3 regions of the Cupriavidus sp. 05N38 genome follow, and region 3 is predicted to be linked to each of the others. Evidence: riboswitches for the same ligand, from Rfam matches in the RefSeq annotation. Region 3 holds a riboswitch; each other region holds the start of a gene.
The links. Region 3 has a riboswitch for glycine ahead of AC1DK4_RS22980 (D-amino acid dehydrogenase). Riboswitches for the same ligand answer to the same signal wherever they lie in the genome.
Positions count from the first base shown of each region.

Region 1: another riboswitch for glycine. It lies ahead of gcvT (glycine cleavage system aminomethyltransferase GcvT); the one in region 3 lies ahead of AC1DK4_RS22980 (D-amino acid dehydrogenase).
Region 2: another riboswitch for glycine. It lies ahead of AC1DK4_RS30475 (D-amino acid dehydrogenase); the one in region 3 lies ahead of AC1DK4_RS22980 (D-amino acid dehydrogenase).

Region 1 covers NZ_JBFTNF010000038.1:104,461-111,831, forward strand. The annotation lists gene gcvP (aminomethyl-transferring glycine dehydrogenase) at 115-3,036, opposite strand; gene gcvH (glycine cleavage system protein GcvH) at 3,151-3,531, opposite strand; gene gcvT (glycine cleavage system aminomethyltransferase GcvT) at 3,621-4,748, opposite strand; glycine riboswitch at 4,850-4,982, opposite strand; glycine riboswitch at 5,004-5,091, opposite strand; gene AC1DK4_RS25410 (UvrD-helicase domain-containing protein) at 5,301-7,371, shown strand, end outside.
Region 2 covers NZ_JBFTNF010000056.1:3,391-13,666, reverse strand. The annotation lists gene AC1DK4_RS30490 (acyl-CoA synthetase) at 1-796, shown strand, start outside; gene AC1DK4_RS30485 (ferredoxin reductase domain-containing protein) at 1,004-1,396, shown strand; gene AC1DK4_RS30480 (hypothetical protein) at 1,687-2,811, shown strand; gene AC1DK4_RS30475 (D-amino acid dehydrogenase) at 2,937-4,190, opposite strand; glycine riboswitch at 4,340-4,439, opposite strand; gene AC1DK4_RS30470 (MFS transporter) at 4,527-5,897, opposite strand; gene AC1DK4_RS30465 (branched-chain amino acid ABC transporter substrate-binding protein) at 6,164-7,312, opposite strand; gene speB (agmatinase) at 7,425-8,402, opposite strand; gene AC1DK4_RS30455 (LysR family transcriptional regulator) at 8,528-9,430, shown strand; gene AC1DK4_RS30450 (AAA family ATPase) at 9,655-10,276, shown strand, end outside.
Region 3 covers NZ_JBFTNF010000032.1:60,201-68,222, reverse strand. The annotation lists gene AC1DK4_RS22985 (GTPase domain-containing protein) at 1-1,232, shown strand, start outside; glycine riboswitch at 1,516-1,642, shown strand; gene AC1DK4_RS22980 (D-amino acid dehydrogenase) at 1,691-3,007, shown strand; gene AC1DK4_RS22975 (acyl-CoA synthetase) at 3,049-4,686, opposite strand; gene AC1DK4_RS22970 (Crp/Fnr family transcriptional regulator) at 4,836-5,582, shown strand; gene AC1DK4_RS22965 (AraC family transcriptional regulator) at 5,693-6,325, shown strand; gene AC1DK4_RS22960 (BON domain-containing protein) at 6,396-6,767, opposite strand; gene AC1DK4_RS22955 (hypothetical protein) at 7,320-7,559, shown strand; gene AC1DK4_RS22950 (hypothetical protein) at 7,702-7,977, opposite strand.

The DNA.
Region 1 (7,371 bases), on a different contig from region 3:
CGTGCTCCGTTTGCCGGGCGCGGCCGGGTGGCCGGGCAACCACACCGAGCATAGCGCGTTGGCGCAAGCGCCGGGGGCTGCCGCAACGGCGGACAGGCCCCGGCTCCCGCCAGCTTACTCTTCGGCGTACTCGCTCATCGGCACGCAGGCGCAGAACAGGTTGCGGTCGCCGTAGACGTTGTCGGCGCGGCCCACCGGCGGCCAGTACTTCTGCGTGCGCAGCGCGGCCACCGGGTAGGCGGCTTCCTGGCGCGTGTACTTGTGCTCCCAGGCGTCGGCGGTGATCACGGCGGCAGTGTGCGGCGCGTTCTTCAGCGGGTTGTCCTCGCGGTCGAAGCTGCCGTCCTCCACGCGGGCGATCTCGGCGCGGATGGCGATCATGGCGTCGATGAAGCGGTCCAGTTCGTGCAGGGCCTCGCTCTCGGTCGGCTCGATCATCAGCGTGCCCGGCACCGGGAAGCTCATGGTCGGCGCGTGGAAGCCGTAGTCCATCAGGCGCTTGGCCACGTCCTCGTTGGAGATGCCGGTGGTCTTCTGCAGCGGGCGCAGGTCCAGGATGCACTCGTGCGCGACCAGGCCGTGCTGGCCCGTGTACAGCACCGGGAAATGCGGCGACAGGCGGCGCGCCACGTAGTTGGCGGCGAGGATGGCGTTCTCGGTGGCGGCGGTGAGGCCGGCCGAGCCCATCATGGCGACGTACATCCACGAGATCGGCAGGATGCTGGCCGAGCCGAACGGCGCGGCGGACACGCCGCCGATGCCGTTGTCGTCGCGGCGGTAGCCCACGCTGTCCTGGTTGGGCAGGAAGTCCGCCAGGTGCGCGCCGACCGCCACCGGGCCCACGCCGGGTCCGCCGCCGCCGTGCGGGATGCAGAAGGTCTTGTGCAGGTTCAGGTGCGAGACGTCGCCGCCGAACTGGCCGGGCGCGGCGGTGCCGACCATGGCGTTCATGTTGGCGCCGTCCACGTAGACCTGGCCGCCGTGCTTGTGCACGATGTCGCAGATCTGCTGCACGCCCTGCTCGAACACGCCGTGCGTGGACGGGTAGGTGATCATGATGGCGGCGAGGTTGCGGCTGTGCTGCTCGGCCTTCTTCGCCAGGTCGGCGAGGTCGACGTTGCCGTCTTCGTCGCAGGCCACCACCACCACCTTCATGCCGGCCATCTGCGCCGAGGCCGGGTTGGTGCCGTGCGCGGAGGAGGGGATCAGGCAGATGTCGCGATGGCTTTCGCCGCGGCTGGCGTGATACGCGTGGATGATCAGCAGGCCCGCGTACTCGCCCTGCGAGCCGGCGTTGGGCTGCAGGCTCACCGCGGCGTAGCCGGTGGCCGCGCACAGCATGGCTTCGAGCTGGTCGATCATCTCGCGGTAGCCCACGGTCTGGTCCAGCGGCGCGAACGGATGGATCTTGCTGAACTCGGGCCACGTCACCGGGATCATCTCGCTGGTGGCGTTGAGCTTCATCGTGCACGAACCGAGCGGGATCATGGTGCGGTCCAGCGCCAGGTCCTTGTCGGCCAGCATGCGCAGGTAGCGCAGCATCTCGTGCTCGGCGTGGTGCGTATTGAAGACCGGGTGGGTCAGGTAGGCGCTCTGGCGCGCAAGCGCCGCGGGGAAGGCGTCCTGCGCGGCGGCTTCCAGTGCGTCGAACCCGGGCACCGGCTTGCCGTGCGCGAAGATTTCCCACAGCGCGATCACGTCTTCGCGCGAGGTGGTCTCGTCCAGCGAGATGCCGATGCGGTTGGCGCCGGCGTGGCGCAGGTTGATGCCGCGCGCGGTGGCGGCCGCGTGGATGGCCTCGGTGTTGAAGCCGGTCACCAGCGTGAGCGTGTCGAAGAAGGTCGCGTTGGTGCGGGTGTAGCCGAGCACCTCCAGGCCTGCGGCCAGCGTGGCGGCGAGGCGGTGCACGCGCTGGGCGATGCGCTTGAGGCCCTGCGGGCCGTGGTACACGGCGTACATCGAGGCCATCACCGCCAGCAGCACCTGCGCCGTGCAGATATTGGAAGTGGCCTTCTCGCGCCGGATATGCTGCTCGCGCGTCTGCAGGGCCAGGCGATAAGCCTTGTTGCCCTGCGCGTCGATGGTCACGCCGACCAGGCGGCCGGGCATGGAGCGCTTGAACGCGTCCTTGACCGCCATGTAGCCGGCGTGCGGGCCGCCAAAGCCCAGCGGCACGCCGAAACGCTGCGAGTTGCCCACCGCCACGTCGGCGCCCCATTCGCCGGGCGCGGCGATCAGGGTCAGCGCCAGCAGGTCGGCGGCGGCCACCACCAGGCCGCCGGCGGCGTGCACGGCGTCGGCGATGGCGCGGTAGTCGGCCACGTCACCGTTGACGCCCGGGTACTGCAGCAGCACGCCAAAGGCATGGGCGCCGGCAGCGTCGGCCGCGGGGCCGACCTTGACTTCGATGCCCAGCGGCAGCGCGCGCGTGCGTACCACTTCCAGCGTCTGCGGCAGCACGTCGTCGGCCACGTAGAAGGTGTTGGAAGCGTGCTTGTTGACCCGCTGCAGCAGCGTCATGGCCTCGGCCGCGGCGGTGCCTTCGTCGAGCATCGAGGCGTTGGCGATATCCAGGCCGGTCAGGTCGGTGACCATCTGCTGGAAGTTCAGCATGGCTTCCAGGCGGCCTTGCGAGATTTCAGGCTGGTACGGCGTGTAGGCGGTGTACCAGGCCGGGTTCTCGAAGATATTGCGCAGGATGACGCCGGGCGTCAGCGTGTTGTAGTAGCCCTGGCCGATAAAGCTCTTGAGCACCAGGTTCTTGCTGGCCAGGCCGCGCAGCCTGGCCAGGGCGCCTTCCTCGGTGAGCGGCTCGGTGAACTCGCCCAGCGGCATGCCGTCGCGGCGGCGGATGGCGGCGGGAATGACGGCGTCGATCAGCGCGGCACGGCTGTCGTAGCCGAGTACCTTGAGCATGTGTTGCTGCTCGGCGGCATCGGGGCCGATATGACGGGAAGCAAAGGCGTCGCGCGCCTCCAGTTCGGCCAGCGTGGGCCGGGCACCTTTGGCTGCGTTCATGGGCAGGGGGGCGTTCATGGCAAGAACCTCGTTGGGCGCAGGGCGGCGGGTGGTCAGCCGCGCCGCCGTGCATCAGTCTTCAGTCGCCGCTCCCGTGGCAGGCAAGCCTCGCGGGAGCGGCAGGGTGTCGCGTCAGGCGCCGACGTTGGCCTTGTAGGCGTCCACCGACATCAGGCCGTTGACGTCGTCGCTGTTGGCCGGCTTGAGCTTGAACAGCCACGCATCGAAGGCGTCGGCATTGACGCTTTCCGGCGCGGCGACGGCGGCTTCGTTGACGGCGATCACTTCGCCGGCCACCGGCGCGTAGATGTCGGAAGCGGCCTTGACCGATTCCACCACCGCCAGCGCGTCGCCTGCGCCGACCGACTTGCCCACTTCCGGCAGCTCCAGGAACACGATGTCGCCCAGCGCGTCCTGCGCGTGGTCGGTGATGCCGATGGTCAGCGTGCCGTCGGCTTCGACGCGCACCCATTCATGGGACTCGGTGTATTTCAGGTCGGCGGGGAAATTCATGGGATTCTCCAGATTCAATTTGTTTTTTCAGCGCCCGCCGGGCGGAGGCAATCCGTCGCCGGCGGGCGCGCTGTGACCGGTGCGAGCGTTCAGCTCACGAGTGCCTTGCCATTGCGCACAAACGGCAGTTTAACCACAGTCGCGGCGAGTTTGCGGTCGCGGATCTCGACCTGCACCTCGGCGCCGAGGGCAACGTCGCGCGGCAGGCGGGCAAATGCGATGGACAGGGACAGCGAAGGGCTGAAGGTGCCGCTGGTGATCTCGCCGTCGCCGGCAGTGGTGATCACCTTCTGGTGCGCCCGCAGCACGCCGCCTTTTTCACGCAGGATCAGGCCGACAAACTGCTGGGTCTGGCCGCCGGCGACGAGCGCCGCCTTGCCGGTGAAGTCGCGCTCGCTCTGCAGGTCCACGGTCCAGGCCAGGCCGGCGTTGAGCGGCGAGGTGTGGATATCCATGTCCTGGCCGTACAGGTTCATGCCGGCTTCCAGGCGCAGCGTGTCGCGCGCGCCGAGGCCGGCCGGGCGCACGCCGGCAGCGACCAGCTTCTCCCACAGGCCGGCCACGTTCGCGGCCGGCACCACCAGTTCGAAACCATCCTCGCCGGTGTAGCCGGTGCGCGCCACCATGACTTCGCCCAGGGCGGGATCCTGCACCACGATGGCGTTGAAGGGCTTGAGGGCTTCGCTGGGCTGGGTGGAGGGGAAGGCGCTCCACACCTTGGCGCGGGCGTTCGGGCCCTGCACGGCGACGATGGCCAGCGGCGCGGCGCCCGCGGGGGCGTTGTCGCCGCGGCGCGGGGTGATGGTGACGCCGCTGCCGGTGGCGGCGTTGCGCGCGGTGATCCATTCGATATCGCCGGTCGCGGTGCTGGCATTGACTACCAGGCGGAAGCGGTCCTCGGCGAAGAAGTAGACGATCAGGTCGTCGATGACGCCGCCGCTCTCGTCGAGCATGCAGGAATAAAGTGCCTTGCCCGGCGTCTGCAGCTTGTCCACATTGTTGGCCAGCAGGCCGCGCAGGAAGGCGCGCACATTGGCGCCGGCCAGGTCGACCACGCACATGTGGGAGACGTCGAACATGCCGGCGTCGGTGCGCACGGCATTGTGTTCTTCGATCTGGGAGCCGTAGTTGACCGGCATGTCCCAGCCGCCGAAGTCGACCATGCGGGCGCCGAGTGCGCGGTGGATGGCATTGAGGGGCGTGGCCTGGAGCGTCATGTAGTCCTCGGGGGAAGGCGGAAATCTCGGTTCGAAAACGAAAAAAGGGTCATCCGCCGCCAGACCCGGCGCGCCATGGCGCTGCCAGATCCGCCGCGGCGGATGACCCCTCTGTCCTCGATACCTGAGAGATTACAAGGCGGTCCGGTGGACCTGTGCCCTGCGCGCCCCTTCGGTGGGCACGCTCGCCGTCGCTTGCGCGCGTGGCGGGTGCCGCTCTCCAGAGTACGGCGTGCATCGTGTGCATATTGCAAGCCGATCCGACCAGTCCATGGTGCCTGAGAGTTTTCGGGTGATACCCCTTCGGCGGCGCAAGATCTGCGCGCTCTCCCGGCCGGATGGCGCGACTCTACAGGCAGCCCCGGTGGCTTGTCAACGCGTGGCGCGCGGCACGGCACCGGCACCCCGGGGCCGGCAACCCGGCGTGTTAACATCTGCGGCTGCTGTCGCTTGCGGGGACATCACCCCGGTGCCGCAGTCTTCACAGGCAGCCCTGGCCGCGTCGTCTTCGCCAGCCATTTCGCCATCCGCTTCCGCCACCACGCCAAACGCATGACCCACGGACTCAATCCCGCCCAATCCGAAGCCGTCCGCTATCTCGACGGCCCCTGCCTGGTGCTGGCCGGCGCCGGTTCGGGCAAGACGCGGGTGATCACGCAGAAGATCGCGCACCTGATCGAGGACAAGGGGTTCGAGCCCAAGCATATCGCCGCGGTGACCTTCACCAACAAGGCCGCCAAGGAGATGCAGGAGCGTATCGCCAAGCTGATGGAAGGCAAGACCACGCGCGAGGGCCGCCGCATTCCGCTCAAGCAGATGACGGTCAGCACCTTCCACTCGCTCGGCGTGCAGATCCTGCGCGCCGAGGCCGAGCACGTGGGGCTGAAGCCGCGCTTTTCCATCATGGACTCGGACGACTGCTTCGGCCTGGTGCAGGAGCAGCTCGCCACCACCGACAAGAAGCTGATCCGCAGCGTGCAGAGCACCATCTCGCTGTGGAAGAACGGCATGGTCGATCCAGAGACCGCCATCGCCACCGCCGAGAGCGCCGACGACCACCAGGCCGCGCTGGTCTACCGCAACTACGTGGCCACGCTCAACGCCTACCAGGCGGTGGATTTCGACGACCTGATCCGCCTGCCGGCCGAGCTGTTCGCGCGCGACGAAGCGGTGCGCATGAAGTGGCAGAACCGCCTGCGCTACTTCCTGGTCGATGAATACCAGGACACCAACGCCTGCCAGTACCAGCTGCTCAAGCTGCTGGCCGGCGGCTCGCACCTGCGCGCGCCGGCCTTCACCGCGGTGGGCGACGACGACCAGGCCATCTACGGCTGGCGCGGCGCCACGCTGGACAACCTGCGCCTGCTGCAGACCGACTTCCCCGATCTCAAGGTGGTCAAGCTGGAGCAGAACTACCGCTCCACCGTGCGCATCCTGGAGGCCGCCAACGCCGTCATCTCCAACAATCCGAAGCTGTTCGACAAGAAGCTGTGGAGCGAGCACGGCATGGGCGACCCCATCGCCATCAACCCGATGAACGACGAGGAGCACGAAGCCGAGTCGGTGGTGTTCCGGCTCTCGGCGCACAAGTTCGAGCGGCGCGCGCAGTTCCGTGACTACGCCATCCTCTACCGCGGCAACCACCAGGCGCGCCTGTTCGAGCAGATCCTGCGGCGCGAGCGCATTCCCTATGTGCTGTCGGGCGGCCAGAGCTTCTTCGACAAGGCCGAGATCAAGGACATCTGCGCCTACCTGCGCCTGATCGCCAATCCGGACGATGATCCCGCCTTCATCCGCGCCATCACCACGCCGCGCCGCGGCGTCGGCAACGCCACGCTGGAAGTGCTGGGCACCTTCGCCGGGCAGGCCAAGGTCTCGCTGTTCGAAGCGGCCATGATGGGCGGCATCGAAGGCAAGCTGCAGCCGCGCCAGCTCGAGCCGCTGCGCGTGTTCTGCGAAGCCATGGTGCGCCTGGCCGGCCGCGCCGCCAGCGATCCCGCCACCGAAGTGCTCGACGACATGATGGAAGGCATCCACTACGAGGCCTACCTGTACGACACGTTCGACGAGCGCCAGGCCCAGTCGCGCTGGACCAACACGCTCGAATTCCTCGACTGGCTCAAGCGCAAGGGCACCAAGCCCGAGGCCGCCGAGGGCGGCGAGGCCACCGGCTTCGACACCGCCGACGGCTTCGGCGACGAAGGCAAGAACCTGCTGGAGCTGACCCAGACCGTGGCGCTGATGAGCATGCTCGAAGGCCGCGAGGAAGATCCCGACGCGGTGCGCCTGTCCACGCTGCACGCCTCCAAGGGGCTGGAGTACCCGCACGTGTTCCTGGTCGGCGTGGAAGAGGGCATCCTGCCGCATTGCCGCGAGGACGAAGACCTCGGCGACGAGAAGATCGAGGAAGAGCGCCGCCTGATGTACGTCGGCATCACGCGCGCCCAGCGCAGCCTGCACATCAGCTGGTGCAAGAAGCGCAAGCGCGCGCGCGACACCTACTCCTGCGAACCTTCGCGCTTTATCGGCGAGATGAAGCTCGAGGAAGCGCCCGCGCCGGCGGACGCCACGCCCGCCATGAGCCCCAAGGACCGCCTGGCCGGCCTCAAGGCACTGCTCGGCA
Region 2 (10,276 bases), on a different contig from region 3:
AGACATGGTGCTGGTGCCCAGCATGATCCAGATGCTGGTAGATGCGTCAGGCTTTGCCGGGTACGACCTCACCAGCCTGCGCCGCATTGTCTGGGGCGCCGCGCCCATCGCGCTGCCGCTGCTGGAGCGCGCCATGGCCGCGCTGCCCGGCGTGGAATTTCTCCACGCCTACGGCATGACGGAGACAGCCGCCTCGGTGTCCGCCCACCACATCGGCAGCACCCCGCAGGCGCGCGAAGGCGGCCGCCTGCGCTCTGCCGGCCGCGCCGGCTACGCGGCCGAGCTGCGCATCGCCGGCCCCGACGGGCGCGAGGTGCCCACCGGCAGCATGGGCGAGATCCTGGCGCGCGGCCCCGCGGTGATGATGGGCTACTGGAACCGCCCCGAAGAAACCGCGCAGGCCCTGCGCAACGGCTGGCTGCACACCGGCGACAGCGGCTACATGGACGACGAGGGCTACCTCTACGTGGTGGACCGCATCAAGGACATGATCATCTCCGGCGGCGAGAACGTGTACCCCGCCGAGGTAGAGGAAACGCTGGGCCGCCACCCGGCCGTGGCCACCAGCGCCGTCATCGGCATCCCCGACGAGAAATGGGGCGAGGCCGTGCACGCCGTGGTGCTGCTGCGCGAGGGCGCGCAATCCACCGCGGATGAGCTGCGCGCGCACTGCCGCACCTGGCTGGGCGCGTACAAATGCCCCAAGAGCTTCGCGTTCCGCAGCAGCCTGCCGTTGTCGGCGGCGGGGAAGGTGCTCAAGAGTGAGTTGAGGAAGGAGTTTGGGGATGGGGTTTGAGTGTTTTCCGCCCCGCCTCCCGGCGCAGCACGGCGCCTTTGCCACAGACCCGCTGCTGCCAGGAGCCCGGAATCGAACGGAGCGCATGCCAATACGACGGTAAATTGGGGTACCAGGAGGCAATCGGCCAGATTGCTGGCGGACATGCTTCAGACTGGCAGGATCGAGACGTCTTCGAAGTCTCCATAAGAAAAGGGCCCGGCTGGTATGCCGGGCCCGCACTTCTTTACTTCGTCACCTCAGGGGTTCGCCGATCTGGCTGCGCGCCATGTAGATAGCGGCGCGCAGGGGCCGTCCGACACATATCGCATCGCCGTACAGCTCGAAGTGCATGGCAAAGGCGGCGCCCGATGCCTGCATGATGAACTCGCGGTGGGAAGCACCATCGAGATGACGGGGCCATTCAACAGCTTTCCACTTCACGCCATGGCGTCGTCCCGCGTCAGTGTCGTGGCCGGTGGTATTGGCGTAACACCTTTAGTCTCGATGGCCCACGCACTCAGAGCGCAAGGCATCCCGTTTGAATTGCACCGCATGCACGCCGCAGTTCTCATGACCGAGGAACGGACTATTACCGCCCCCGTGATTCCCATCCGCTGATCGCACGGCACCTTCCCTTCAGAGAGAAGAGAGAACCACATGGGAGAAGCAGAGCATTGCCGCCAGAGATGGCCGGTGCTAACGATGCCGCGTGCGAATCCGGTGCTGGCCATCAACTTGCACCAACTTGTCCCCGGTCGCATTCGTATAGTGTTCTAGAGGCAGGTCGTCAGGAGTTTGGTCACACGATTAGTGCTAATTGCATCACATCGCATCGCATCACCCGGGATGGCCTCGCATGCGCGGGTCAGGCGATCAGACAAGAGGTCCACCAAAAAGAACCAAAGACCATGGAACCCTCAAACCACGGAAGTATGCTTGGCACGCTGCGCCTTGCAAGGCTGGCGAATCGCAGGCCCCGCCTGTGGCTCGGGGTGTTCGCGCTGCTCGCTGGCTGTGGGTCTATCGGCCCCACGACCATCGTTGCGGACCGCTTCGACTACAGCGCGGCGATCGCGGACTCCTGGAAGCAGCAAACGCTGCTGAACATCGTCAAGCTTCGCTACATGGACCTGCCGGTCTTTGTAGACGTGGCGTCGGTTGTCAGTGGTTACTCGTTGCAGACTGGTGTGTCTATGAACAGCACTGTCTCCTCGGCCAACACCGTACAGGGCAATTTCGTTTCCGCCGGGGTACAAGGGGTATATACGGACCGGCCTACCATTACCTACACGCCAGCGACCGGGCAACGGTTTGTGCAGGGGCTGATGGTGCCGATCGAGCCCAGAAACATCTTCTTCATGCTTCAGAGCGGCTATGCCGCAGATTTCCTGCTGAGCATGACCGTGGAGTCGCTCAATGGCGTGCGCAATCGTTCGACGGTTGCAGGGGCGATGCGCGAGGCGGATCCCGCGTTTCTGCGAGCCATCGCATTGCTGCGCGACGTGCAGGGCGCCGGCGCGTTCGGGATGCGTGTTGAGGATAGCAAGAGCAAAGGTTCAACCGCCGTCGTGCTTTTCCGGCGTGACGGCGTGACTCCCGACATCGAGGAAAAAATGACCGAGATCCGCCGCCTGCTCAGAATGCCACTGACCAGGCAGGAGTTCATCCTCCGGTATTCCCCAGCCCGCGGCGCGGACGACGAACTTGCGGTGAACAGCCGCTCGATGCTGCAAATCATGAGCGCCTTTTCCAGCTACCTGGACGTTCCGGAGGAACACATCAGAGACCACAGTGCGCTGCCTGCGGTTGCGCCGGGCACAACTGAGAGGCAACAAGGCGCCCTAAGGATTCACAGTGGCAAGGAAAGGCCCGCCGAGCCATATGCTGCGGTACGGTACCGTGGCTACTGGTTCTGGGTTGAGCAAGGCGACCTGACAACGAAACGCGCCCTTGCGGCCATCATGTTGTTCTTCACGCTGGCGGATACCGGCAGTAAGGAGTCGCAGCCGTTGATCACCATCCCAGCCCAGTAGCGCGGCTCCCCAGCACGGGGCCGCCAGTCGACGTAGGCGCAGTAAAGGAGCCCCCGGCGCCGACATGCGAAGCTCGCTCCTGCCCGGAGCGAGATACCTGACTTGCCTTGCTGTCCGACTGCCTCCTACCCAACGGGATAGCTCTCGGCGATGGTCGTGCCGATCGTTGCCGCTGTTGCAGCAGACAACGTCCATCCAAGATGGCCATGGCCGGTGTTGTAGAACACCCGTGGCGCCCTGCCTTTTGACACGCGCGGCATCATGTCCGGCATCATCGGGCGAAGCCCCGCCCAGGGGACTACGCGGGAGGTATTGATTCGGAAGTTGCGACGCGTCCATGACACGAGCGGCTCGATGCGGTCGGCTCGGATGTCTCGGTTTTGTCCATTGAATTCGGCGGTACCTGCCACGCGGAACCTGTCCTTGCCAAGTCTGCTCGTCACGATCTTTGCGCTTTCGTCGAGCAGGCTGACCCACGGCCCGTTCGCCACGCTGTCGGCATCGTCCAGGTGCACGGTAATGGAGTATCCCTTGACCGGATAGACATTGATCCTGTCGCCCAGCATGCCGGCAATATGCCGGCTGCCCACACCGGCACAAACCACCAGCGCATCGCCGGCGATCTCGTACGCGGCACCGGCGTGGACCGATGGCGACGCCACACCGTCCACCGCCTGCAGGCCGATACGCACGCCGCTGGCGGATAGGTCGATGCTTCGCACGTCCCAGCCCTGCAGGAAGCGCACGCCGCGGCGCTCGCAAGCGAGCGCCAGGCCGCGCGTGAACTTATGGATATCCCCGGTTGAATCGGATGGCGTGAAGTACCCGCCAAAGTATTGGCCTTGCAACGTCGGCTCGATCGCCCGGATCTCCTGCGGCGACACCGCAAAGCGCTCCAGTCCGCCTGCCACGAGTAGCGCGTTCGTCCTGCCCGCGGCCTCGAAAGCCGCTTTGTCATGATAGAAGTGCAGGATGCCGCGGCGCTCCAGATCGAACTGGATATTCTCCTGCTCGGCCATGGCAAAGAGATGCTGGCGGGCGGCAATCGCCAACTTCGTCGTTTCGATGGTGTTCTCCCGATAACGCGCGATGTTCGACACAAACTCCCCCATCCACGAGTATTTGTGCCACGACGGCTTCGGGTTCACCAGCAGCGGCGCGTTGCGTTTCAGCATCCATTTCAGCCCTTTTAGTATCGTTCCCGCGCTGTTCCAGACTTCCGCGTTACACGCGGAGAGCTGGCCGCCATTGGCGAACGACGTCTCCATGGCGGGATAAAGATGGCGGTCGACGACAGTCACCTCGTATCCGAGTTTCGATAGCGTGTAGGCGGTGGTGACGCCGGTAATGCCGGCGCCTATGACTATGATTTGAGACATGGCAGGGTCCTCTGTCAGGCAAAGCGATGGCCGAATCCTCGGCTTCCTACCCCATCTGTCCCGGTACCTGAGAGCTTTGGCAGCGGCCGGTGACCGGTGCCGTCCCCTTCGGTGGGCATTCCTTGCAATGCCACTCTCCAGATTCTTGAATCGACGCCACAGTCCTTTTGCCTGAGAGTTTCCGGGGTGGTTGCTCCGTCGGCGCCGGGGATGGCACGTACCATCCCCGGTCTCTCCTGCGTCGTCTTGCAGCCGCTTAGTGGCCGCTTAGCGGCCGATTTGCGGCCGGGCTGCCCGGGATCACAGCCGATGCGTCAAGCTGCGCCCCTTGCTTGCTTAGTCCGGTAACGCACCGCCCGAAGGCGTACGGCTGGCCAGGATGGCAATCAGCGACACCACCGCAGCCCCGACCAGGTACCAGGCTGGTGCAAGCTTATTGCCCGTGGCGCTGATCAGCCAGGTCGCGACCAGGGGGGCGGTGCCGCCGAACAAGGCGTTCGCGCTGTTAAAGCACAGTGCAAAGCCGCTATATCGCACGCGGGTCGGAAAACTCTCCGACAGGAAGCACGGCAGCGTGCCGTCGTTGATGGTGAGGAAGGCGCCCAGTGCCACCTGAATCAGCAAGATGCCGACGATGCTGGCGCTCGACAGCGAATGGAACAGCGGCACCGTGAAGAGCGCGAACAGGATGCAGGCGGAAACCAGCATCGTCTTCCGCCCGAACCGGTCGGAAAGCAGGCCCATCACGAAAATCATCACGACATAGCTGGCCAGCGATACGGTAGAGACCAGGAAGGACACCGAGTCGCTCATGCCGAGTTCCTTTGACAGGTACACAGGCATATAGCTGAGCAACAAGTAAAAGCCGACGGCGTTCAGGCAGGTCACGCCGAAGCCGACCAGCATGGTACGGCGATGCGAGGTGAGCAACTCGCGCAGCGGCGCCTGCGGTGCGTGATTGGCGTGCTCCATCGCGACGAACTTCGGCGTATCTTCTAGTTGAAGCCGGATGTAACGGCCAACCAGCCCAAAAGGGGCGGCCAGCAGGAACGGCACGCGCCAGCCCCATTCGAGCAACTGTCCGGAGGTCAGCACCGTATGCAGCCCGGCGACGAACAGCGACGCGAACAGCAGGCCGGCGGCTTCCGCGGCAGGGATGACACTGGTGTAGAGCCCGCGCTTGCGGTTCGGTGCATATTCGGCAAGAAAGGCCGAGGCGCCGGCGTATTCGCCTGAAGCCGAGAAGCCCTGGACCAGCCGGATGACAAGCAGCAGTACCGGCGCCCACAAGCCCACCTGCCCGTAAGTCGGCAGGAAGGCGATCAGGAAGGTCGAGCAGGACATGATCATGATCGACAGCGACAGCGTATTGCGCCGGCCGAACTTGTCGCCGAAATGCCCCCAGATCACCCCTCCGATCGGACGCACGACGAAGGACAGCGCGAATACGGCATAGGTAGCCATCAGGCTGGTGGTCGGGTCGCTCTTGGGAAAGAACACTACCGCAATGACGGTTGCAAGAAAGCCGTAGGCGGCGTAGTCGAACCACTCGATAAAGGTGCCGATAAAGCCTGCCGCGGTAGCGCGGCGCAGTACCTGCCTGGTGTCGGCATCCACGGCGCTGCTGCGGGCCTGGCTCGCCGGGTATCCCGGGCGATTGCCACCTGGTAGCACCTCCGCGCCGCGCAAGGATTTCGTGTTACTCATACTCTGTCTCCGGATTATTTTGTCCTGGTCGCGCTACGTCTATCCAGGCATGGGCTTTTGCCGCATGCAACCGGCGACCAGTCTTGTGGTGTGTCTTGTTGTGTGTCTTGTGGATCTGCTCTGTGGGTAATAAGGGGTGTTGAACTCCTTATGCAGGGTAAGAAGGCGCAGCGATACAGCGGATCGCCGATCCATCGACAAGAAAACGAAATCCCGATGCCACGGCTATGTCGCGCCCGCCGACGAGGCATGCCAGCGAACTGGCGCTACCTGTCCTGCGGCAATGGCACCAGGGCGCTGTTGCGGTAGGTGTAGATGGTGATCGGCGAATCCCGCAGGTCGCGGTTGGGGTCGAAGCGGTATCGGCCGGCCACGCCCTCCATATCGATACCCGCCAGCGCTGCCCGGTACTGCGCCGACTCGACCGAGTTGGCTGTCTTCATCGCCTGGGCTACCAACCTGAGGCCGTCATAGATAGACGCGCTGTAAGTGAGCGGATCGGTGTTGTAGCGCTTCCTGTAGTCGCTCTTGAACTGGCGCCCCGGGCCGGTGTTCTCGAGCACGGGACCGCCCTGCGGGCAGTACACATGCTCGTCCACGGCATCGCCCCCCAGCCTGGCCAGTTCGATATTGCACATCGCATCGCCACCGAGCAGATAGGCGTCGGCCATGGCGAGCCGCTTCATCTGGCTGCGCAGGGGTCCGGCCTGCGAGTAGTAGCCACCATAGAAGATGCCGTCCACCTTCATGCCGCGTATTCGGGTCAGAATCGGGACGAAGTCTACGGCCTTGTCCGAGGTGTATTCGCGGGCGACGATCTCGATGCCTTGCGCCCTGGCTGCCTTGACGAACTCGTCCGCCACACCCTGGCCGTAGGCGGTCCGGTCGTCGATGACCGCGAAACGCCTGGCGCGCAGTTTGACCGAAGCAAACTCGCCCATGCGCTTGCCAAGCTGGCTGTCATTGGCCGAGATCCGGAAGACATAGGTGTACCCGGACTGGGTGACTGCCGGGTTCGAAGCCACCGTTGCCATCACTACCCCGGCCTGGTCCAGCAGGCGGGAGATCGGGATGGCGACGCCCGAGTTGAACGGCCCGAACACCACCTTCACGTCCCCGTCCACCAGGCGCTGGGCAACCGACATGCCGGTGCGCGGATCTGCGGCGTCGTCCTCGGAGACCAGGCTAAAACGCACGGCTTTGCCGTTGACGACAAGGCCTTGCGCATTCAGTTGATCGATGGCCATGCGCAGGCCGTTTTCATTGTCCTTGCCAATGGCGGCCTGCGGGCCGGACAGTGGCCCCGTCAGGCCGACCTTGACGACCTGCTGCTCCGCAGCCATGACGAAGGACGGCAACGGGCACGCCAGCACGCCGGCGGCCAGGCCTGCCCAGAAACGAGATTGACGAAACATTGCGGCTCCCCTTTTTTGCCAGGTCGCGCGACGCCGCTGAATGGCGCGCTGCATGGCCATGTAAAGACGACGGCATGCCTGATGACGACGCGGCCCCTTTTGCGTTCAGCGCTCAGCGCGCAGCGGCGCGCTTGAGCTTGCGCTGGTGCATCACCCGGCCGATCGTGTTGAGCAAAAGCTGCGCGGCAAGGATGGCGGTGGATCCCGTATGGTCATAGTCGGGAGCGACTTCTACCAGGTCGATCCCCACCACGTCGCCCTGCTCGGCCAGGCCAGCGAACAATTCCAGACCCTCGTAGTAAGTCAGCCCGCCATGGCTCGGGGTACCTGTGCCAGGCGCGATGGAGACGTCGAACCCGTCGATGTCGATGGTCAGGTAATAGCGTACGCCCTTCGGGATGCGGTCCAGCACCCCCTGGATGCCGAGCTTGCGAAGCTGGCGCACCGAGATGATGTCCGAGCCCATCTCGCGTGCTTGGGCATACCCCTCGCGTGCAGTAGAGGACACGTTGCGGATGCCGATCTGGGTCATGCCGCTGACGACGCTCTTCTCCGCGGCGCGGCGCAAGGGGTTGCCGTGACCGTGACGCACGCCATGCCGCTCGTCGACAAAGTCCAGGTGGGCGTCGATATGGACCACGTGGAACGGCTCCTGGCCTTCGAAGGCCGCGATGCAGGGGATATTGATCGAATGATCCCCGCCTAGCACCACGGGCAGCGCGCCGGCCTTCAGGATCTTGCGCACCCCGTATTCGATGTTGGCATGGCACTTTTCGGTATTGGTATGCACCATATCGGCGTCGCCAATGTCGACCATCCTGACCTCGCTGGCCGGCATGTACACGACATCGTCCTCGAAGTCATAGGCGCCACTGTGGCCGAAGGAGAACAGCGTGGACGCCTCGCGGATCGAGCGCGGCCCGAAACGCGCGCCGGCTCGCCATTGGGTGCCACAGTCGAACGGCGCGCCGATGACCGCCACGTCGGCGTCGATGGCATCCCAGTCAAGGCAGAGCGGCGATTTGCCGAACGTGCAGATACCGACGAATGGGAGGTCGAGCCGGCCCTTCTCATATTGATTTTCAGACATCGCGTTCACTAATCCTTTCTTCGTTGATGCGGTGGGGACGAGTTCATTCTGGACAACGGCATGGTCCGGTACAATCAGAATGTTTAGAACTTCAGTTCGTTAAAATCCGAACTAAAGACGGGAACGTGAAACTCCGCGATGTGGACCTCAAGCTACTGAGAATCTTCGAAACTATCGTGGGATGCGGTGGCTTTGCCGCGGCGCAATCGCTGCTGGGCATTGGCGCGTCCAGCATCAGCGAGCACATGACGCAACTCGAGACCCGACTGGGTGTGCGCTTGTGCGAGCGCGGGCGCAGCGGGTTTCGCCTGACCGAGGAGGGCCAGCAAATGCACGCTGCGGCCCAGCGACTGCTCGCGGCAGTGGACACCTTCCAGATGGAAGCCGGGACCATCCGCCGTGAGCTTCACGGCGTACTTCGCCTGGGGCTGATCGAGGCCACGCTTACCGACCGTGGGGCGCCTCAACTGGCCGCCATCCGCAGCTTTGGCCAAGCCGCGCCGAAGGTGCAGCTACATATCGAGATCGACTCGCCCAACCGCCTCGAACAGCGGGTGCTGGATGGCAGCCTCCACCTCGCGGTCGGACCGTTTCCGGACCCGGTAGCGGGCCTGGACTACCGCATGCTCTATCGCGAGGAGCAAGGACTTTACTGCGCATCGCCGCATCCGCTCTTCTCCCATGCCGGTCAGAAGGGCCAGGCGGAGCAGGTTGCCAGTGCGAACCTGGCGACGCGCGGCTACCTCGGGCGCCAGGAGCTTGACCTGCTCGGGATGCAGGAGGCTGCAGCGATGGTGGATAACGTCGAAGGGCGCGCCATGCTGATCCTGTCCGGGAACTACATTGGCTTCCTGCCGCCGCACTATGCCGATGCGTGGGTGGCGCCCGGCCTGTTGCGCCGTATTGCGCCAGAGCGCTACACCACGCATCTCGATTTCAAGATCATCACGCGGCGGGGCGCGCGCGAAACGCGGACCGTGCTGGCGCTGATCGATCACCTTGGAGAGGCCGCAAAGAAGGGGAGGTAACGGGTAACGTCCGGGGGCCTCGGCGGCTGACGCATCACACCTGATTCGGCGCGTTCTTGCTTAAAGCATCCTGGCGCCCCCCGCGTTTGTGCACGTTTTGCGCCGCTCCACACCAGAAGAGGGTATGCATGCACTCCGCGTGTGAACATATCTCGATTTCTGGGGCGCAATTGATAACATCTAATAGGTGAATCTTCCATGCGCCCGGAAAGGGTGCCTAGCCCATGCGCTGTGCAATCTGCGGGTTCGAGAATGCGGCAGGCGCAAAGTTCTGCGAGGAATGCGGCGCCAGGCTTGTGCGCGTCTGCCCGGCCTGCGGCCAGGGGGCGGCTGCGAGCGCCAAGTTCTGTAGCGAATGCGGCGCATCGCTAAGTGGACCTCCTGGCGGCACGCTCCCTGTCTCGACCTGTGCGCCCAACACGCCAATCGACTACACGCCTCCCTATCTGGCCGAGCGCATCCGGGCGGCGCAAGCAGAGATGGAAGCTCGCGGTCCGTCAGACGGCGAGCGCAAGACAATCACCGCGCTGTTCGCCGACATGGCCGGCTCGACCGCACTGATCCATGACCTCGATCCCGAAGATGCGCGACGCCTGATCGACCCGGTGCTGGCGCTGATGATGGAGGCCGTGCATCACTACGAGGGCTATGTGGCCAAGTCGATGGGCGACGGCATCCTGGCGCTGTTCGGCGCGCCGATCGCGAACGAAGACCATCCGCAGCGGGCCTTGCTGGCGGCGCTGCGCATGCAGGAGGCCATGCGCCGTTACGCCGACGGAGTGCGCCTGGCCCAGGGGATCGCGCTGCAGATCCGCGTCGGCATCAACTCCGGCGAAGTGGTGGTGC
Region 3 (8,022 bases):
TAGACCGGGACCGCAATGGAGGCGCCGGCATGCAACAGCGGATTGAGGCGGTATTGGGTAGACGCATCGGCATTCCCGTGCTCCACTGCTCGGTGGCAAAGTACTTCCATGCCAGGCAGGCCTCGGCCGGCTTCCGCGAGCGACTGCTGCGGCAAAGCAGATTGTCGGCGCTGGTGACCAGCCTTTCCGCCTGGGGAAACCAGACCGGTCAGGCGAGCCGGGCGATTGCAGCCATCAGCGCTGTGGAAGGCGTTATGCGGGATGTCATGCAATCCGGCGACGAGCCCTGCCTGCAAGCACGCATAGCCTGCGTCCAGAAGGAAATCGCCGAGCTTGAACAGGCAAGGGAACACCTGCATTCGCTCGCGCGCCTATGGCATCGGCAAGTCTATTCAACAGTACTGGGGCGTGCCGCGAAAGCAATGGAACGTCTGGACGGCACCGCCGAGGCTCCGGAGGTGCAGGCGTTCTTCACCTCCACGCTTGACCAGATGAAGGAGGACTTGAGCAAGCTTTGGTGCGAAATGGAGCGACAGCTGCACGAAATCCTTGGCGGCGCGGGGAAGCAACTCGAGAATCGCACAACGCAGGCGCTCCACATGCCGTGGTCCGGCGGCAGCTTCGCGCCAGGCACACCCGGCTCACTGGATGCCATCCGCATCCCAGCTAGCCCGGCATTGCGTCTGACGCGGCTTGTCAATAGCGCAACCGGGCCAATAGCAGGCGGACTGGAAGCCGCTTCGATAAGCACAAAGGCACTCGGCAATCTCCTCTACGAAATTGCCGGGTCCACCGGGATAAGGCTGGTCAGGACGGAGGCTCTCCGTCGAGCTGGCCTCATCACAAGAGCATCGGGAAGACTAGCGGCATTCAGCCCGTTGCTAGCAACCATCCTCGACCTCTATCTGCATTTTCGGGAAGAGAAAATCGAGGATGCCAAACGGCGCTACGTTACGGACCTGCGCCGCTCGCTTCGCGCTGCATTCAGACAGCACGCCGAAGCATCGGCGCTAGGCACCAGCAATGCCATCGAGAGGTTCGGAAACACGGCTCTGGACAACATCGCGGCAAATCTGACTGGTCAACTGAAGGATATGCTGGAACGCCAGGCCATCAGTATCGGGCTTGGCAAGCAGTCGGAAGAGGTAGCCGACCGCTGCAAAGCACTGAAGCAGCAATTGCATGATGCACTCAACGGTGCCACGCCGCGGATACCAGGCACTGCACCTTGAACCCTATTGCCATATTGGTCCGCCACCTGTAAAAGCCTGCGCTACTCGTGCCCTGCTCCCGAGCTCGCCGGCTCCAAAAATTGGCCGGCCAGACTGCTACAGAACCTTGCTACAGCGCGCGGCCCGGCGGCGGGGCGCCGCCGGGCCGCCATACTGCCCTTGCAGTCTCTCTGCAACGCGTGCTATGTTGCGGCTTCCAGGAGAACGAGACACCTCCGCCGTATCAGGTGGGTGTCTCTACCGAAGGCGTACCCCTGAAACGCTCAGGTGCAAAAGACTGGAAACCGAACAAACTGGAGAGCGCCGGACCGCACACCGACCAGGTAAGCGGCACGCGGCCGCCGAAGGGGCAAGCCGGTACCCGTGGTGGGTGCGGCGAATCTCTCAGGCAAAAGGACAGTGGGGGCAGGCAGGCCAGATGGCTTGCCTGCCCCTTTTTGCTATCCGGAGCCTGAGAAATGAAAGTCATCGTGATGGGAGCCGGCGTGATCGGCGTTGCGTCTGCGTGGTACCTGGCCCGTGCCGGGCACGAGGTCGTGGTGCTGGAGCGCAATGCGGGCGCGGCCCGGGAAACCAGTTTTGGCAACGGCGGGCAGATCTCGGTCAGCCATGCCGAGCCTTGGGCCAACCCGGCCGCGCCGCTGAAGATGCTGCGCTGGCTCGGGCGCGAGGATGCTCCGCTGCTGTTCCGCCTGCGCGCAGATCCGGCGCAGTGGTCGTGGGGACTCAAGTTCCTGCGCGAGTGCACGGCCAGTCGCTCCACCCACAACATGATCCAGCTGCTCAACCTGGGCACCTATAGCCGCGCCAGCCTGCAGGCGCTGCGCGCCGAGACCGGCATCGAGTACGACCACCTCACGCGCGGCATCCTGCATTTCTATACCAGCCAGAAGGAATTCGACGCGGCCGTCGAGCCGGCGCGCATCATGCGCGAGCTGGGCTGCGAGCGCCGCGTGATCGGGCCGGACGAAGTGGTGCGGCTGGAGCCGGCGCTGGCGAATATCGCGCCGCGTCTGGCGGGCGCCACCTATACCAGCGAGGATGAATCGGGCGATGTGCACCGCTTCACCACCGCGCTGGCCGCGCGCTGCGAAGCGCTGGGCGTGCGCTTTCGCTATGGCGTGCGGGTGCAGCGCCTGCATGCCGAGGGCGGCAGCATGCACGGGGTGGAGATTGCCGACGAGACTGGCGGCTACCAGATCGAGAGCGCGGACGCCTACGTGCTGGCGCTGGGCAGCTTCAGCCCGATGCTGGCGCGCCCGCTCGGGGTCAAGCTCGACATCTATCCGGCCAAGGGCTATTCGGTGACGCTGCCGGTGCTCGACAGCGAGCGCGCGCCCAGCGTGAGCCTGACCGACGACGAGTACAAGCTGGTGTTCTCGCGCTTTGGCGACCGCCTGCGCGTGGCCGGCACAGCCGAACTCAACGGCTATGCGATGGATCTGAACCCGGTGCGCTGCGAGGCCATCGTGCGGCGCACGCTGGAAGTGTTCCCGGGCATGAGCCGACCGGAGCTGGCGAAATTCTGGACCGGGCTGCGCCCTGCCACGCCGGGCAACGTACCTTATATCGGCGCCAGCGCCATCGGCGGGCTCTACCTGAACACCGGCCACGGCACGCTTGGCTGGACGCACGGCTGCGGCTCGGGCCGTGCGATCGCGGACATCGTCAGCGGCCGCGTGCCGGAGGTGGATTTCGCCTTTACGGGCGCGCTGCCCGCCGGTGGCACGACGCGGCCGGCGACGCTGGCGTCCGCGCAGCGGGCCGTCCACTAGCCCCCGGCCCCGGTGGCGCCGGCCGGCGCCACCGCGCGTGGCTAGACGTCGATGGCCGTGTCCGACTTGACCTTGCGGCGCAGCTCGAACTTCTGGATCTTGCCCGTCGAAGTCTTGGGCAAGGGCCCGAAATACACGGCCTTGGGCACCTTGAAGCCAGCCAGCAAGGTGCGGCAATGCGCGATCAGTTCCTCGGCCGTGGCGCTGGCGCCGTCTTTCAGCTCGACGAAGGCGCAGGGCGTTTCGCCCCACTTGGCATCCGGCTGCGCCACCACCGCCGCGGCCAGCACGGCCGCATGGCGGTAGAGCGCGTCTTCCACCTCGACGCTGGAGATGTTCTCGCCGCCGGAGATGATGATGTCCTTGCTGCGGTCCTTGATCTTGACGTAGCCGTCCGCCGTGCGCACGCCCAGGTCGCCGGTGTGGAACCATCCGCCGGCGAAGGCTTCGCGCGTGGCCTTCTCGTTCTTGAGATAGCCCTTCATGCAGATATTGCCGCGGAACATGATCTCGCCGATCTCCTCGCCGTCGGCGGCCACTGGCTGCATCGAATCCGGATCGAGCACCGCCACCCCGGCCTGCAAGTGGTAGCGCACGCCCTGGCGGGCCTTGCGGGTGGCGCGGTCTTCCTGCGACAGCGCGGCCCAGTCGTCCTGCTCCGCGCACACCGCGGCCGGGCCATAGGTCTCGGTCAGGCCGTAGACGTGGGTCAGCTCGAAACCCATTTCTTCCATCTGCGCCAGCACCGCCGCGGGCGGCGGCGCACCGGCCACCATGCCGCGCACCGGGCCGCGCAGGCCTTCGCGCCAGGCCGGCGGCGCGTTGACCAGCGCGGTGTGGACGATGGGCGCGGCACAGTAATGGGTCACGCCTTCGTCGCGCATCAGGTCGAACACCAGCTTGGGCTCGAACTTGCGCAGGCACACATTGATGCCGGCGCGCGCGGCGATGGTCCAGGCAAAGCACCACCCGTTGCAGTGGAACATGGGCAACGTCCACAGGTAGACCGCGTGCTTGGGCAGGTCCCACTCGAGGATGTTGGACACGGCATTGATGGCTGCGCCGCGATGGTGGTAGACCACGCCCTTGGGGTCGCCGGTGGTGCCCGAGGTATAGTTCAGGGCGATGGCGTCCCACTCGTCGGCGGGCCATTGCCAGGCGTAGTCGGGATCGCCCGAGGCCAGCAGGGTTTCGTAGTCGGTCTCGCCAAAGCGCGGCGCGTCCTGCGGGCCCAGCGCATCTGCCACCGCCACCACCTTCAGGCCGGGGATTTCGTTGCCGATCTGGCGCGCGAGCTCGGCGAACTCGGTATCGGCCAGCAGCACCTTGGCCTCGCCATGACGCAGCATGAAAACCAGGTTGGCGGCGTCGAGCCGGATGTTCAGCGCATTGAGCACCGCCCCCGCCATCGGCACGCCGAAGTGCGCTTCCACCATGGCCGGCGTGTTGGGCAACAGGACCGCCACCGTATCGCCCCGGCCGATGCCGAGGCCCGCCAGCGCGCTGGCCAGGCGCCGCGCACGAGCGTAGGTCTCGCGCCAGGTCTGGCGCAGCGGGCCATGCACGATGGCCAGGCGCTCGCCATAGACTTCGGCGGCGCGCGCCAGGTAATCGATGGGCGTGAGGGGAACGTGGTTGGCCGGGTTCTTGCCCAGGCCGGTGTCGAAATCGCTTGGCATTGCTTGGTCTCCGCTTGCGCCTGGCGCTGCGGGCGCCGCCGGTCGCTGTTACTTTTTGCAGGGCAAGGCTATCATCCCACACGACAAAGCTTTGTCGTCCGGATGACAGTGCCCCGCCGGGGCGCGCTCTCCGGGTTGAATCCAGATCAATGTCCAGCCATCCACCCGCGTCCTCCCAGCCCGGCCTTCCCGCACCACCCCCCGCTGCCACGCCTGCGTCGCCGGCTGCCTTGCTGTCCAGGCACGAGTGGTACGCCTCGCTCGCGCCGGCCCACCAGGCGCTGGCCGCACGGCAGGTGGTGGTCCAGGACTTCGCCGCGGGCGCCTTCGTGGCGCGCCGGGGCGAGCCGTCGCGCTACTGGATCGGGGTCGAGAACGGACTCATCAAGCTCGCCGTGTATACGCCGGACGGGCGCGGCTGCACCTTCTCCGGCGTGCCGGCCGGCGGCTGGTGCGGCGAAGGCAGCGTCATCAAGCGCGAGGCCCGCCGCTACGACGTGATCGCCATCCGCGACTCGCGCATCGCGCTGGTGCCCGATACGGTGTTCCACACCCTGCTGGCGGAGAGCCTGCCCTTCTCCAGCTTCGTGGTGCGCCAGCTCAACGAACGCATGGGGCAGTTCATCGCAACCGTGCAGAACGACCGGCTGCTGGGTGCGGATGCGCGCGTGGCGCAGGCCATCGCGCAGCTGTTCCATGCTGCGCTCTACCCGCGCACAAGCGCGGTACTGGAGCTTTCCCAGGAAGAAATCGGCCTGCTCACGGGGCTCTCGCGCCAGCGCGTCAACCAGGCATTGCGCCGGCTGGCGGCCGAAGGCATGGTCGATCTTTCCTACCAGAGCATCCGCGTGACCGACCTCGAACGGCTGCGCCACGTCGGGCTGTCGGAGCTGTAGCGCAGGCAATGGCCGGCACGATGATGGTCCGGCGTGCCGCGACACCGTACAATGCCTCTTTTCCCAAGCGGCGCGATACCCGCGCGCCGGTTGCGCCCCCTGAGCTTCGCATGGCCCTTGTCAGCAGCACCGAGCTGCGCTTGTCCCATCTGCGCTTTCCCTTTGCCGTGCACGTGGACGCCCTGCGGGGCAGCGCATGCCTGCGCGATGCCAATGCGCGGCGCGAGGTATCGCCCGGCAAGCCGTTCGTGGTGCCTGCCTTTGCCTATTTCGATTGCGATTTCCTGCCCAGGACCGGACGCGACACGGCGCTCGTGCTGCGCGCGGTGCCTGATGCGGCCTGCCCGCGCGACCATGGCGCCACCGGGAAATACTGGTCGCGTGCGCTGGCTGGCGCGATGTTCGAGCTGCCGCGGCTGCCGTGGAATGCCGCGCTGGTGTCGGAACGGTGGCAGGTAGCGCCAAGGCTGGTGCGCGCCCGCCTGTTTGCCGAGGGCGAGGCGCTGCGGGTACTGTTGCGCGAGCAGCGCGTAGCGCACGCGCTATACCTGCTGGCTACCGGCCGGCGCATCCCCGGCGACAGGCTGGCGCGTCAGGCCGGCCTCGCGCATGCAAGTGCGCTGGCGAGCGCCTGCGCCAATACCGTGGGCCCCGGCGCGGTCCGGCTGCTCAATGAAAACCTGCCGGAATCCATGCGGGCGAGCACGGCCTTCACCCTGACGGGCATCAATCTCGCGGCGTAGTGCCCGTGCCATGGCCCGAGCCCGTCCGGCGCCGGGCGTCGGGCTCCGGGCGCCTGCGCCCGACTGGCGGCTACCTGGTGACCACCTGCAGGGAGTTCGAGACCGACGCCACGCCATCCACGTTGCGCGCGGTCTGCGCGGCAAGCGTGCGCTGGTCTTCCGAAGGCACCACGCCGTCCAGCGACACTACGCCGTCCCGGGTCTTGACGTGAATGCCGGTGGACTTCAGGCCCTTTGCGGCCAGCAGTTCCGCCTTGACCTTGGTGGTCACGGCGCTGTCGCTCATCTTCTGCCTGGCGCTGCTGGTTTCGGGATGGCCCGTCATACCCGGCGCGCTGTTTGCCGCAGGCGCAGTGTCCGTGGCGGTGGCGGCCTGGGCGGCGCCGGCGGCTGCCAGCAGCGCAGCGAGGCAAACGGCGCGAAACGTCTCATGTGTGTTCATGGCGATCTCCTGATGATGGTTCGATGGCTCCGATGATTGCGCAGGGAGCCGGAAGGAACAGAAAGGCCTGGCATCCACGTCCGCGCGTCGCTGGACGCGTGCCGTGTGCTGGCTTCTGCATACTCTCCCGCAAGGACCGTTCCGGGACAGGCACGCGCGGCGCCCCCATGCCGCCGCAAGGAGAGACGCCCGGCCAGCGCGTCCGGCAGCGCTGGCCGGGCGCGCTGGCCGGTGCCGCAAGCGAACCGGCGGTGCGGCCCCTGCGGCGCCTGTAAATAAATGACGGGCTTGTAAAAAACGCCGGGTGGATGGCGCCAACTCATGCCGCGCCGCGCCGGCGCATATGCGGCGCCATCGACTTCCACGGGGTCGGGCGGTCTCTGCCGGTGCGCGCGGATCGATGCGCCAGGGCGCTGGGGCCCTTGCCTGGCAGGCCCTGGCGGGTACGCGCGCCATACCGGGATGCGCCATGCGCAGCAGCCGCCACCGTGCGTGGCACGCGCCTTGCGCCCATGCCATAACGCGGCATTCCGCCGCGCCATGGAGAGCACGATGGGACAGCAACAGCAACCCGGCCAAGGCCAGCAAGACCAGGACAAGCAACAGCAGCAGTCTGGTCAACAGGGCCAGCAGTCCGGAGGCCAGGACCAGAAGGGCGGCCAGCAGCAGCAACAGGATCGCGGCCAGGGCCAGCAAGGCCAGCAGGGCCAGAAGACCGATCAGGCCGGTCAGCAGAACCAGCAAGGCCAGAAGAGCCGCCAGCAAGGTGGGCAGCAAGGCGGACAGCGCTGACAGCCTGCTTTGACGAGCGCGGCACCTCACGGCGCCGCCAGCCGCCTCCGCGCGCAAGCGTGGAGGCGGCTTTGTTCTGGGAAATATCTTGAGAGTCGTCTTGTAGCGGTCCCCGGGCACGCCTGTCCGGGGACCGCTACGTCTACTTCTGCCCGCCGGCGCGCTTGCCGCGCGTGGCGTAGAGATCGGTGTCTTCCAGCCCGCGCTCGATATCGCGACCGGCCTGCTCCACCTCCTTGCGCGGGCCGCTGCGCTGGCTGTGATGGCTTTCGTCGTGTTCGTGCGGCAGGCGCGGCTGGGGTTCGCCCTGCTGGTCCTGCGCGCGCGTGGCGGTGCCAGTGCGGCCGGGCACCGGCTGGTCATCGGGCCGGACGGCCCTGCTGTCTTCCTTGTGTTCCTTGCGGGGCGTCGAATGCATGGCTGTCTCCTCCGGGATCGCCGCCGGCGGCGGCGCGATCCGGTA